DNA from 3 places in the Pseudomonas sp. A125 genome. Region 3 is predicted to be linked to each of the others. Evidence: predicted binding sites of a transcription regulator. Region 3 holds the regulator's gene; each other region holds the start of a gene.
The links. Region 3 encodes sigma-54, which starts transcription at its own class of promoters, with help from an activator protein. Its sites were predicted from a motif close to ANTGGCATNNANNTTGCTNT; they were not measured.
Positions count from the first base shown of each region.

Region 1: glnK (P-II family nitrogen regulator) is a predicted target of sigma-54. The motif match lies at 2,839-2,858, and genes of this name have one in related genera.
Region 2: ACZRN6_RS20905 (circularly permuted type 2 ATP-grasp protein) is a predicted target of sigma-54. The motif match lies at 2,815-2,834, and genes of this name have one in related genera.

Region 1 covers NZ_JBUZVP010000017.1:21,716-26,438, forward strand. Annotated here, with positions in the region: gene ACZRN6_RS22085 (LysR family transcriptional regulator) at 77-985, opposite strand; gene cfa (cyclopropane fatty acyl phospholipid synthase) at 1,220-2,332, shown strand; gene ACZRN6_RS22095 (accessory factor UbiK family protein) at 2,383-2,643, opposite strand; gene glnK (P-II family nitrogen regulator) at 3,063-3,401, shown strand; gene ACZRN6_RS22105 (ammonium transporter) at 3,437-4,723, shown strand, end outside.
Region 2 covers NZ_JBUZVP010000015.1:166,569-171,291, reverse strand. Annotated here, with positions in the region: gene ACZRN6_RS20930 (DUF8038 domain-containing protein) at 1-167, shown strand, start outside; gene ACZRN6_RS20925 (cation:proton antiporter) at 265-1,611, shown strand; gene ACZRN6_RS20920 (hypothetical protein) at 1,615-1,755, opposite strand; gene ACZRN6_RS20915 (hypothetical protein) at 1,767-1,979, opposite strand; gene ACZRN6_RS20910 (hypothetical protein) at 2,054-2,599, opposite strand; gene ACZRN6_RS20905 (circularly permuted type 2 ATP-grasp protein) at 3,025-4,434, shown strand; gene ACZRN6_RS20900 (alpha-E domain-containing protein) at 4,437-4,723, shown strand, end outside.
Region 3 covers NZ_JBUZVP010000034.1:27,186-31,908, forward strand. Annotated here, with positions in the region: gene lptA (lipopolysaccharide transport periplasmic protein LptA) at 1-60, shown strand, start outside; gene lptB (LPS export ABC transporter ATP-binding protein) at 60-785, shown strand; gene ACZRN6_RS31190 (RNA polymerase factor sigma-54) at 970-2,463, shown strand; gene hpf (ribosome hibernation-promoting factor, HPF/YfiA family) at 2,539-2,844, shown strand; gene ptsN (PTS IIA-like nitrogen regulatory protein PtsN) at 2,857-3,321, shown strand; gene rapZ (RNase adapter RapZ) at 3,324-4,181, shown strand; gene ACZRN6_RS31210 (HPr family phosphocarrier protein) at 4,198-4,470, shown strand; gene ACZRN6_RS31215 (ZIP family metal transporter) at 4,579-4,723, opposite strand, start outside.

The sequences.
Region 1 (4,723 bases), on a different contig from region 3:
GCCGCTTCCTGCGGTTTTTCAAGGGTAGTTGAGCGTTGGCCGAGCGCGGCAGCGAGGTTTTACAGAACGTATCGTGCTACTGGTCACATGGCGCCACGCACAAAAACTCCTTCGCCAACGTCAACCACGCCTGCGCCGCAAACGACAGCTTGCACTGCCTGCGCCACGCCAGCATCAGCCGCCAGTTCAGGGCCGGCGATTGTATTTGCGCAATGCTGAATTGGCTGGCGTCCAGGGTGTCGCAGAACGTCCGGGGCAGCAGGGTGATGCCCACACCCAGCCGCACCAGGGAGGCGATAAAGTCCCACTGGCTGCTGCGGCCGCTGATGCGCGGCACAAAACCGGCTTGGGCGCACGCATCGAGTACAAATTGGTTAAGGGTGAAGGTGTCATCGTAAAAGATGAATTCGCAGGCTTGCAGCTCGCTCAGTTCTACTGAGCTACGTCCTTGCCAGGGCGAGTCATGGGGCGCGAGCAGGCACAGCGGCGATTCAAACAAAGGCATGGATTCGAATTCGGACCAGATGTCCGCCACCCGCGGCGAGTCCAGGATGGTGCCGAACTCCAGCGTGCCCTGGCGCAGGTCCTGGATGGTGGTGTTGCCGCCGATTTCGAAAAGCTTCAGTTCGATCTTCGGGTAGCGGGCGTGATACGCCGCGAAGATGGGTGCCAATGCCAGGTGGGTGGAGGGCGAAAGCCCCATGCGCAAAGCGCCGCGCTCTACCTGCTGGAGGTCTTGCAGCTCCACGGTCATTTCATCGTGCAGCGCGATCATTTCCTTGGCGCGCTTGAGCACAATCTGCCCGGCGTCCGTCAGGATGAAGCGTTTTCCCATGCGGTCGAGCAGCTTCAGGCCAAGGCTTGACTCCAGCTGCTGCACCATTTTGCTTACCGTCGGCTGGGTGAGGTGCAGTCTCACGGCGGCTTTGGTGAAGCTCTGCTGGTCCACGACTTCCACGAAATAACGCAGTGCCCTGATGTCCATGTTGCATTCCAATTTCGCATGGTTTTCATAAGATTAATTCATTATATCTTTAAAAATTGGCTGGATAAGATTTGTTACATCTGTTCCCAGCCAGCGTTCCCCGTGAGGCCAACAGGGCTTTGCCAGACGCTTCCATGGCCAGATTTCTCGCAGTGTATGAATCAAAGGCAACGCTATTTCTGGAGAGCAATTGTGCTTAACAAAACGCGTCATTCTTTTTCCGGTTCTGATGAGATGTCTCAGGGGGCGCGCTTCGTAAGGGAGTTGCTGGCGCAGGCGCAGATTGAGGTCAACGGGTCGTCGGCGGCGGATATGCAGCTGCACCACAGTGACACGTTCGACCTGGCACTGGCCAAAGGCAACCTTGGCCTTGGCGAGAACTACATGGATGACGGCTGGGACGTCGAGGCGCTGGATGAGTTTTTCTACCGGCTCATGCGTTCCGGGGTGATTGACCAGGCCAACCCGGCCACCTTGTTGTTTCATGCATTCAGCTCCCGATGGCTGAACCTGCAAAACAAAAAGCGCGCCTGGCAAGTCGGCGAGGCGCATTACGACCTCGGCAACGACTTCTACGCGAGCATGCTCGACTCGCGTATGACTTACACCTGTGGCTACTGGAAGGACGCCACCACCCTGGAACAGGCGCAGTTCGCCAAACTGGACCTGATCTGCAGAAAACTGGGCCTCAAGCCGGGCTTGCGCGTGCTGGATATCGGCTGTGGCTGGGGGAGTTTCATGAGCCATGCCGCCGAGCATTACGGTGTGGAGTGTGTCGGCGTGACGATCTCCAAAGAGCAGGCAGAGTGGGGCCGCGCCAAGTACGCCCATCTGCCGATCGAGTTTCGTCTGCAGGACTATCGGGATATCGACGAGCAATTCGACCACATTGCCAGCGTCGGCATGTTTGAGCATGTGGGCCGCAAGAACCATCGGACGTATATGGAGGTGGCCAACCGCTGCCTGAAAGACGATGGGCTGTTCCTGTTGCACACCATCGGCAAGAACCAGCGCAACAGCACGCCCGACCCATGGATCGACAAATACATCTTCCCCAACGGGGATTTGCCCTCGATCGGGCAGATTGGCGACGCTGTGGACGGTTTATTTGTTGTCGAGGATCTGCACAACTTTGGCGCTGATTACGACAAGACGCTGATGGCCTGGTGCGAGAACTTCGAACGGGCTTGGCCGGATTTTGCAGAAACCTTCGGCCGGCGCTTCTACCGGATGTGGCGCTATTACCTGCTGTCGTGTGCCGGTGCGTTTCGCGCGCGGGATATCCAGTTGTGGCAGTGGGTATTGTCGAAGAAGGGGGTTGTCGGCGGGTATCAGCGGGTAAGTTGATGGTTACAACGGCTTAATGGGGCAGGCGAAACCTGCCCCGGTTGGCCGGTTTATTCGGCGGCCGGCGTCAATCGCGCTTCCAGCTCCGCCACCTTGGCCTCAAGGCTCTCCAACCGCGCCCGAGTGCGCGCCAACACCACCATCTGGCTATCAAACTCTTCCCGGCTGACCAGGTCCAGCTTGCTGAAACCGCTTTGCAGCAATGCCTTGAACTGGCTTTCAATTTCGTTGCGCGGCAGCGGCGTGTCGCTGCTGAACAGGCGGGAGGCGTGGCCGCTCAGGGCGTCGAGGAGGTCTTTGGGCGCGAGCATGGGAAATAGTCCGGAAAATCTGTTGGCCGCCAGTGTATCACGCAGCGTCTATAGTCTTTTCCAGCGGCTGCGGCGCACGCTTTTCGCGCATCGGGCCGGGCGGTCACGCACCGTTTTCGTGCGTATCTTCGCCGCCGTGGCGCCCGGCAGGTGTGTGCAAGCGAACAAAGGACTGATTTCAGTGATTTTTACGGAGCTGGCAAGCTTTCTGCTTAGACGATCATGACCCATGCACTGATGCAGTCGCTGTGACGATGCAGTGCGCCGACGGAGCGGGGTAGGTTTCGTCACCAGTGGTTAGCGAGCGTTGCAATGGCAAATGCCAAGGCGACGAAGCGTTACAAAGCCAGGCACTGCGCTTAGACTTGAGACGGGTTTGTTTTCCTGGGGCAAGTCCACCAATTCGGGAGAGAGTTTTCATGAAGCTAGTCACTGCCATCATCAAGCCGTTCAAGTTGGACGATGTACGCGAGTCACTGTCCGAGATCGGCGTGCAGGGCATTACCGTTACTGAGGTCAAAGGCTTCGGTCGGCAGAAGGGTCACACCGAGCTGTATCGCGGCGCGGAATACGTGGTCGATTTCCTGCCAAAGGTGAAGATTGATGTCGCCATTGACGACAAGGATCTTGACCGGGTTATCGAGGCGATAACCAAGGCTGCCAACACCGGCAAAATCGGTGACGGCAAGATCTTCGTGGTCAATCTGGAACAGGCTATTCGCATCCGTACCGGCGAAACCGATACCGACGCAATCTAAGCCGCCAAACCCCCAACGCCCCAGGAGAAAACAATATGACTCTGCGTAAATTCGCAGGGCTAGGAGCCCTGTTGTCCCTCGTAATGCCGGCCCTGGCCATGGCGGCGGACCCAGTACCTGCTCCAGTCCTCAATTCCGGCGACACCGCGTGGATGCTCACGTCCACCGCGCTGGTACTGTTTATGACCATTCCAGGCCTCGCGCTGTTCTACGGCGGCATGGTTCGCTCCAAAAACATTCTTTCCGTGATGATGCAGTGCTTCGCCATCACCGGCCTGATCTCCATTCTGTGGTTCGTCTACGGCTATAGCCTGGCGTTCGACACAACCGGTATGGAAGCAGGCGTCGTCAACCTCAACTCGTTTGTGGGCGGCCTGTCCAAATTGTTCCTCTCGGGTGTGACCCCGGCCAGCATCACCGGCCCGGCGGCGTTGTTCCCTGAGTCGGTGTTCGTGACCTTCCAGATGACCTTCGCGATCATCACTCCGGCGCTGATCGTCGGTGCGTTCGCCGAGCGTATGAAGTTCTCCGCGATGCTGATCTTCATGGGCGTCTGGTTCACCCTGGTCTACGCACCGATTGCCCACATGGTGTGGGGCGGTCCGGGTTCGTTGCTGGGCGACTGGGGCGTGCTGGACTTCGCAGGCGGCACCGTGGTGCACATCAACGCCGGTGTTGCCGGCCTGGTAGCGTGCCTGGTACTGGGCAAGCGTAAAGGCTTCCCAACCACCCCAATGGCACCGCACAACCTGGGTTACACCCTGGTGGGCGCGGCCATGCTGTGGGTAGGCTGGTTCGGCTTCAACGCCGGCTCCGCGGCTGCGGCCAACGGCACCGCCGGCATGGCGATGCTGGTGACCCAGATCGCTACCGCTGCTGCGGCGCTGGGCTGGATGTTCGCCGAGTGGGTCACCCACGGTAAGCCAAGTGCCCTGGGCATCGCCTCGGGTGTTGTCGCTGGCCTGGTGGCAATCACTCCAGCCGCTGGCACTGTGGGCCCGATGGGCGCCCTGGTGATCGGCCTGGCTGCCGGTGTGGTGTGCTTCTTCTGCGCCACTACCCTGAAACGCAAGCTGGGCTACGACGACTCCCTGGACGCCTTTGGCGTGCACGGTATTGGCGGTATCCTCGGCGCGATCCTGACCGGCGTATTCGCGGCACCAGCGATGGGCGGCTTCAACGCCACCACCACTGACATCGCGGCACAAGTCTGGATCCAGTGCAAAGGCGTCGGCTTCACCGTCATCTACACGGCTATCGTGACCTTCATCATCCTCAAGGTGCTGGACGTGGTGATGGGCCTGCGGGTGACCGAAGAAGAA
Region 2 (4,723 bases), on a different contig from region 3:
TGGATGGCGCGATGGTCAAAGCCACCGGAACCATAGATCAATCTGCCGGGGCATTGGTGCACAACCTCGATAACCAGGGTTTGCAGAGTTGGCTCGACACGGGATACGACTTCGCTTTCACCCCCAACAGCACCCTCAACGCCAACATAAAACGCCTTGCGGCCTGATAGACCGTGCATTGCCCGGGCACGCATGCGCGTTTTTTGAACCTCTGTGTCCCGGCAAACCTCCAACGTTCACACAGACCAGGCCCGGGACTAATCAATGACGTTCATTCTATGGATGGCCGTACTGGGCGCGGTGCTGCTCACCCTCGCCCTCACCTCCTCCTACCTGCGCTGGATGCCGGTCACCACGTCGGCCGTTTGCCTGCTGCTGGGTATCGGCATTGGCCCGTTGGGCATGGACCTGCTGCACCTGGACATCAAGGGTTCAGCCCGCTGGATGGAACACCTGACGGAAGTCGCGGTGCTGTTTTCGCTGTTTGTCAGTGGGTTGAAGCTGCGCCTGCCACTCAAGCATCGCACCTGGCGCATCGCGTTTGGCATGGCGGGCCCGGTGATGCTGCTGACGATCGTGGGCACCTGCGCAGTGCTGCATTGGGTGTTCGACCTGTCGTGGGGCGTTTCGCTGTTGGTGGGGGCGATTCTTGCACCCACCGACCCGGTGCTGGCGGGTTTGGTACAGGTCAACAATGCGCAAGACTATGATCGGTTGCGCTTCGGCTTGTCCGGCGAGGCGGGTTTAAACGACGGTACGGCGTTCCCGTTCGTGATCTTCGCGTTGATCTTCATGCAGCACGGCGGTTTCGACGGTGACTGGCTGGGCGGCTGGGTCCTGAAAAACCTGCTGTGGGCGGTCCCGGTTGGGCTGTTGACGGGGTACTGGATGGGCCGGGGTATCGGCCGCGTCACCCTCAAGATGCGTATCACCAATGCTGACAGCACCCTCTCACCCAATGATTACCTGACCCTGGCCTTGATCGCCTTGGCCTATGTAGTGGCCGAAGCCATTGGCGGTTATGGCTTCCTGTCGGTATTTGCCGCCGGCCTCGGGCTGCGCCAGGCAGAGTTCAAATCTACCGGCAACTCCAAGACCCCCGCCGAGCATTTGGCCCAGCCGGTAGTCGGCCATATGGAAGTAGAGCCGGCAAAGGCGCTGCATGGCAATGTGGGGCAGTTGCAAGACACGCAGATCGCCGCCGGGGTGATGATGGGCGACATGCTCGCCTTCGGCGGCCTGGTGGAGCGCTCGATGGAGGTATTTTTGGTCACCCTGTTGGGCGTGGTGCTGGTCAGCCACTGGGACTGGCGGGCGCTGGCGGTAGGCGCATTGCTGTTCTGCGTGATTCGCCCATTAAGCGTGCTGTCCATGCCCTGGGGCACGCTGCTGGATCGCAATCAACGCGGGCTGATGGGGTGGTTCGGGATTCGCGGGATCGGCAGCATCTACTACCTGTTCTATGCCATCAACCATGGGTTGGTGGGCACCAGCAGCGTGGTGGCGGTGAACCTCACGCTGTCGGTGATTGCCCTGAGCATCGTCGTTCATGGCCTCAGCACCCAACCGATGCTGGCGTGGTATGAACGGCGTGCCCAGGCACAACAATGACGCTTATTCCTGGCTCTCGGTGTGGCCGACGTCAGCGGCATCATCCAAATCGTTAAGCGGCACTTCGGCATCATCCATCAAGGAGCCCGGGTCTTCGTTGCCCGGGTCATTGAGTTCATCGTCTACTTCTATGTCAACTGACATGACCGTCTCCTCTAACCGCCTTGGGTATCGATATCGGCATCGGTTTCAGGCTTGGGCTCGCGCTCGGGCTTGAAGTCTGGACTGTAGTCGTTTTCTTTGGCTTTTGGGTCGGCGGCAGGTTTGGGATCCTTGGGTGCCGCAGCACCTGTGCCCGGTGCCGGTTCGCCGCGGTCAATGGCGGGGTCGTTACGGTTGCTGGTTTGCGGGTCGTTGTCTGTGCTCATGGCTCACCTCTGTTGGAAAAACGCAGACTGCGTAAAGTGTAAGGTCGTGTGCGGGTCGGTGAAGTTCCAATTGCTTATGAGCCAGGATTGTCCACCTGGATATAAAACGCGTAGGCACCCAGCAGCACCCAGAACACCATGAACAACCAGGGCGCGCGCATCGAGAACAACAAGGATTTGCGATAGCCCTTGTGGGACGACTCCGTTTCGCTGAACAGCGGCGATTCGTCGTAGGCCATGCCCATCACCGGTTCACTGCGCAGCAGTTCGCTTTGCTTGTAGTGCCAGTGATCGATGATTTCGTAGGCCGCCCGAATGCCCGGCCAGGCATTCAGGGAACTGAGGATGCCGAGCATCGCCAGGAATACCGGCACCACCAGGGTGAACAGCTTGCCCCACTCAGGGTTGAGGTTGCCCATGCCGGAAACGAAGGCAATCACCAGGAACGACTGCGCCGTGAGGTAGGCGTCGGTGCGGTTCGCCAGGATGCTGGTTTCGTATTGGATCTCGCGCCGGTAGAAGTCGAGCCGGTCCTTGGGGGAGCCGAAAATCTTCGCGGAGTGCTCGCTGTGGTCAGTCAGGCTCGATTCCGGGGTGTCGGGTGAGATGATTCTGGGCACGTCCGTGCTCCGTGCTGGCATATGAAGCCCTTTAGAAGAACTGGCCTGATGCAAAGTTCAAGTAATCAGTGCACCGTTTTGGAGCGGCCGGTTCTATATATGGCGAGGCCGCTTGCCCCCGCCGGACCGGGCTGGCGCTGCACACGTGGCGCTCTTATTCTTTTTTGGGGCCGCTGCGCAGCCCAGCGGGAGCAAGCTCCCTCGCCACAAGGTGTGGTGGCACAGGCATTGCTTTAATCCTTCAATCACCCACCTGCCCCGCCTGAATACAGGAGCAATCGTTACCTCCCGACCCAGAGCCCAGCCCAAAAGAAAGTAAGGACCAGACCCGCTGGCACCATCAGCCACGGGCCCATAAAAAAATGCGTTTTATAAAGCGGCAGTGCCCCCCAAAGCATATTCCCGGGCACTGACAAGGTATTGGAATGGCTCGATCTTTCTTTGATGAAATGAATGACGCACAAGGCGTTTGTCGTGCGCACTATCAGGAATTCTCCCGCTGGCTGGCCAATACGCCGCCAGAGCTGCTGGCCCAGCGCCGACGTGAAGCCGACCTGCTGTTTCACCGCGCCGGGATCACCTTCACCCTGTATGGCGACGAGCAAGACACCGAGCGCCTGATCCCCTTCGACATCATCCCCCGCAGCATCCCCGCCAGTGAATGGAGCATCATCGAGCGCGGCTGTATCCAGCGGGTGAATGCACTGAACATGTTCCTCGCCGACATCTACCACGACCAGCGCATCATCAAGGCCGGGATCATTCCTGCCGAGCAGGTGCTGGGCAACGAGGGTTACCAGAAGGCGATGGTCGGCCTGGACCTGCACCGCGATATCTACTCGCACATCTCCGGGGTCGACCTGGTACGCGATGGCGACGGCACCTACTACGTGCTCGAAGACAACCTGCGCACCCCCAGCGGCGTGAGCTACATGCTCGAAGACCGCAAGATGATGATGCGCCTGTTCCCGGAGGTGTTTGCCAAGCAGCGCATTGCCCCGGTGGACCACTACCCCAACCTGCTGCTCAAGACCCTCAAAAGCTCCAGCCGCCTGGACAACCCCAACGTGGTGGTGCTGACGCCTGGGCGCTTTAACAGCGCATTCTTCGAACACGCGTTCCTGGCCCGGGAAATGGGCGTGGAACTGGTGGAAGGTGCCGACCTGTTCGTGCACGACCTCAAGGTGTTCATGCGTACCACCGATGGCCCTAAAGCCGTCGATGTGATCTACCGTCGCATCGACGATGCATTCCTCGACCCGCAGGCCTTCAATCCCGACTCGATGCTCGGCGTACCCGGCCTGGTCGCGGCCTACTGCGCGGGCAATGTGGTGCTGGCAAATGCCATCGGCACCGGCGTGGCGGATGACAAATCCATCTACCCGTACGTGCCGGAGATGATCCGTTTCTACCTGGACGAAGAGCCGGTCCTGCAAAACGTGCCGACCTTCCAGTGCCGCAAACCCGACGAGCTGTCCCACGTACTCGCCCATCTGCCAGAGCTGGTGGTGAAGGAAACCCAGGGCTCCGGCGGCTACGGCATGCTGGTGGGTCCGGCTTCCAGCGCTGCCGAGATCGAGGATTTCCGCCAGCGCATCAAGGCCCGGCCCCACGCCTACATCGCCCAACCAACCTTGAGCCTGTCCACCTGCCCGACCTTTGTCGAAAATGGCATTGCGCCGCGGCATATCGACCTGCGGCCCTTCGTGCTCTCGGGCAAGGAAACCCGCCTGGTGCCCGGTGGCTTGACCCGTGTGGCACTGCGTGAAGGTTCATTGATCGTCAACTCGTCGCAAGGCGGCGGAACCAAGGACACCTGGGTGGTGGAGGGCTGAGTATGCTGAGTAGAACCGCCGCAGATTTGTATTGGATGTCGCGTTACCTGGAGCGTGCCGAGAACCTGGCGCGCATGCTGGAAGTCAGTTATTCGCTGTCGTTGATGCCCCAGGCCGGGCGCAGTGACGGGCTGGACGAGCTGGCCATGTCGTTGCTCTGCAGCGGTACCCTGGAAAGTTACCTCGAGCGCCATAAGCAGTTGGACGCCGAGCGCATGTTGCACTTCTTCGCCCTCGATGAGGAAAACCCGGCGAGCATCTATAACTGTTTGCGGGCTGCTCGCGGGAA
Region 3 (4,723 bases):
AAGCCGAAACCGGCCGCAGCCCAGCCGGCGCCGAAACCCGACGCGAAGAAGGCGAATTAATGGCAACCCTGAAAGCCCAGCATCTGGCCAAGGCCTATAAAAGCCGGCAGGTCGTGCGCGACGTGAGCCTGTCGATCGACAGCGGGCAGATCGTCGGCTTGCTCGGCCCCAACGGTGCGGGCAAGACCACCTGCTTCTACATGATCGTGGGCCTGGTACAGGCCGATCAGGGCCGCGTGCTGATCGACGACCTGGACGTGAGCCACCAGCCCATGCACGGTCGCGCCCAAGCAGGCATTGGCTATCTCCCGCAGGAGGCGTCGATCTTCCGCAAACTGTCGGTTTCTGACAACATCATGGCCATCCTCGAGACCCGCAAGGAACTCGACCGCGCCGGGCGCAAGCAAGAGCTGGAAAGCCTGCTGCAGGAATTCCACATCAACCACATTCGCGACAACCTCGGCATGAGCCTGTCCGGCGGTGAGCGTCGTCGCGTGGAAATCGCCCGCGCCCTGGCCACTGCGCCGAAGTTCATCCTGCTGGACGAACCTTTCGCCGGTGTCGACCCGATCTCGGTCGGCGATATCAAGCAGATCATCCATCACCTCAAGGCCAAGGGCATCGGTGTATTGATCACCGACCACAATGTCCGCGAGACCCTCGATATCTGCGAAACCGCGTATATCGTCAACGATGGGCAACTGATTGCCGAAGGTGACTCGGCCACCATCCTGGCCAACGAACTGGTCAAGGAAGTGTATTTGGGTCACGAGTTCCGCCTGTAAACACGGTGGTATCAGGCCATTCGCCATGGAGCGCGGGAGTCAATAAAAACCTCAGTATTTTTATTGTTACCGCGCTCTAGGCAAAGCCCCCGATATCAGGCATATAATTTGCTTATGTTTGGCGCTCACGCGCCCTGTCGTGGATGGCGCATTGCGCCGGCGAATAAGGTGTTAAGCCCCTGCCATGAAACCATCGCTAGTCCTGAGAATGGGCCAGCAGCTGACGATGACACCTCAGCTGCAACAGGCCATCCGCCTGCTCCAATTGTCGACCCTGGACCTGCAACAGGAAATCCAGGAGGCCCTGGAGTCCAATCCGATGCTCGAACGCCAGGAAGAAGGCGACGACTTCGATAATGCAGACCCGCTTGCCGACAACATCGAGCAAAAACCCAACCCCGACGTACAGGAAACCTCCTACCAGGAAACCGCCCCCACGGTGGACAACCTTGAGGAAGGTGAATGGAACGAACGCATTCCCAACGAACTTCCCGTCGACACCGCCTGGGAAGACGTCTACCAGACCAGCGCCAGCAGCCTGCCCAGCAATGATGATGACGAGTGGGACTTCACTACCCGAACCTCCGCCGGCGAGAGCCTGCAGAGCCATCTGCTCTGGCAACTGAACCTGGCACCGATGTCTGACACCGATCGACTGATCGCTGTGACCCTGATCGACTGCATCAACAATCAGGGCTACCTGGACGAGTCCCTTGAGGAGATCCTCGAGGCCTTCGACCCGGAACTGGACATCGAACTGGACGAAATCGAAGCCGTCCTGCACCGCATCCAGCAGTTCGAGCCCGCCGGTATCGGCGCGCGCACCCTGAGCGAATGCCTGCTGCTGCAACTGCGCCAATTGCCAGCCAAGACCCCTTGGCTGGCCGAGGCGCAGCGCCTGGTCACCGACTACATCGACCTGCTCGGCAGCCGCGACTACAGCCAGCTGATGCGCCGCATGAAGCTCAAGGAAGATGACCTGCGCCAGATCATCGAGCTGGTGCAGAGCCTGAACCCGCGCCCTGGCTCGCAGATCGAGTCCAGCGAAGCCGAATATGTGGTGCCCGACGTGATCGTGCGCAAGGACAACGAGCGCTGGCTGGTGGAGTTGAACCAGGAATCGGTGCCGCGCCTGCGGGTCAACCCGCAATACGCAGGCTTTGTGCGCCGCGCCGACACCAGCGCCGACAACACCTTCATGCGTAACCAGTTGCAGGAAGCCCGCTGGTTCATCAAGAGCCTGCAAAGCCGCAACGAAACCCTGATGAAAGTCGCCACCCAGATCGTCGAACACCAGCGCGGTTTCCTGGAATACGGCGATGAAGCGATGAAGCCGCTGGTATTGCACGACATCGCCGAGGCGGTGGGCATGCACGAATCAACGATTTCCCGGGTAACCACACAAAAATTCATGCATACCCCACGGGGTATCTATGAGCTGAAATACTTTTTCTCCAGCCACGTCAGCACCTCCGAAGGCGGCGAATGCTCGTCCACGGCGATCCGCGCGATCATCAAAAAACTGGTTGCCGCGGAAAATCAGAAAAAGCCGTTGAGTGACAGCAAGATCGCTGGTTTACTGGAGGCACAAGGCATTCAGGTCGCCCGTCGAACCGTCGCCAAGTACCGCGAGTCCCTTGGGATCGCGCCTTCCAGCGAGCGTAAGCGTTTGATGTGACGGGCGGGCCATAGCGTTCCAGTGGCAGGCACCCCGGCCTGCCGCTTTATGCACTGGCAACGAAGGAGAAGCTGTATGCAAGTCAACATCAGTGGACACCATGTAGAAGTCACCCCTCCATTGCGCGAATACGTCGAGCAGAAGCTGAAACGACTTGAGGGTCATTTCGACAAGATCACCAATGTGCAGGTCATCATGAAGGTCGATAAGCTTCAGCAGAAAATCGAAGCGACCTTGCAGATACCCGGTGGCGAAGTGGTCGCCAATGCCGAGCATGAAGACATGTATGCATCGATCGATGCCTTGACTGACAAGCTTGACCGCCAACTTAAAAAGCATAAGGAAAAGCAGCAGAGCCTTCTTCAAGGCACCGGCCGCTAACACTCCCCACCCATGATTCGACTTGAAACCATCCTGACCCCCGGCCGTTCCCTCGTGAACGTGCCGGGCGGCAGTAAAAAGCGTGCCCTCGAACAAATTGCCAACCTGATCGGCCGCGAAGTGCCCGAGCTGGATACGCAAGCTGTGTACGAGGCTCTGATCGCCCGTGAAAAGCTCGGCTCGACCGGCTTTGGCAACGGAATCGCCATTCCTCACTGCCGCCTGCAAGGCTGTGAATCTCCAGTCAGCGCCCTGCTGCACCTGGATGCCCCAATCGATTTCGACGCCATCGATGGCGCCCCGGTCGACCTGCTGTTTGTACTGCTGGTCCCGCAAGCTGCCACCGATGCGCACCTGGAACTGCTTCGGCAGATCGCCAGCATGCTCGACCGCAAGGAAGTACGCGACAAACTGCGCAGCGCCTCCAGCAACGAGGCGCTCTATCAGGTCGTCCTGGATGAACAAAGCAGGCATTAATCATGCGTTTGATCATCGTCAGTGGCCGGTCCGGCTCAGGCAAAAGCACGGCCCTCAATGTTCTTGAGGACAACGGCTTCTATTGCATCGACAACCTGCCCGCCGGCCTGCTGCCGGAACTGGCGGAACGCGCACTGATTCACACTGAGCTCGCGCAACCACTGGTCGCTGTCTCGATCGACGCCCGAAACCTGCCCAGCCACCTCACACGCTTCCCTGAGCTGCTCGAAGAAGTGCGCGCCAAGCACATCCATTGCGATGTGCTGTACCTGGACGCCGACGAAGAGACCCTGCTCAAGCGCTTCTCCGAAACCCGTCGACGCCACCCTCTTAGCAGCCCGCATCGCTCGCTGGCCGAAGCCATCGAAGACGAGACCAAGCTGCTGGGGCCGATCATTGACCTGGCTGACCTCAAGATCAACACCACCAGCCTGAACCTGTATCAACTGCGTGATGCGATCAAGCTGCGCCTGCTGAACCAGCCAGAGCCGGGCACGGCGTTCCTCGTGGAGTCGTTTGGCTTCAAGCGTGGCATGCCGGTAGATGCCGACCTGGTGTTTGACGTGCGCTGCCTGCCCAACCCGTATTGGAAGCCGGAATTGCGCGATCAGTCCGGGCTGGACGAGCCTGTGGCCGAGTACCTGGCGGCGCAACCGGATGTGGAGGAGATGTTCCAGGACATCTCCAGCTACCTGCTCAAGTGGCTGCCGCGTTTTGCGGCCAGCAACCGGGCTTATGTCACCATCGCCATTGGCTGCACCGGCGGCCATCACCGTTCCGTCTACCTGACCGAACGCCTGGGCAAGGTGCTGCACCAAACCCTCAAGAACGTCCAGGTTCGCCACCGCGACCTCAGCTGAAAGGAACACCCCCGCGATGCCCGCTCTGGAAATTGAAATCATCAACAAGCTGGGCCTGCACGCCCGGGCCTCGGCCAAGTTCGTCGGCGTTGCCGGGCAGTTCCCTTGCCAGATCCGCGCCGGGCGCACCCCGGAATCCATGGTCGACGGCAAAAGCATCATGGCCATGATGATGCTGGCTGCGGGCAAGGGCACAAAGATTCATTTGAAGACCGAAGGCGAACAAGAGCAGGAAGCCCTGGATGCGCTGGTGGCGTTGATCAACAACTTCTTTGACGAAGGCGAGTAACACCCTCTGTAGGAGCCGGCTTGCCGGCGATTGGCCCACAAGTCTTGCACTGACCTCAGGAACGCCATCGCCGGCAAGCCGGCTCCTACAAGGAATTTGGCAGAGTTCCTAGCCCAACGCTGTATCCATCACCATCATCAAGCAAAACCCGATGCACAACCCGAGGCTGGCGAGCTTGTCATGGCCATTGCGCCGCGACTCGGGTATGACTTCGTGCGTCACCACCAACAGCATCGCCCCGGCAGCCAATGCC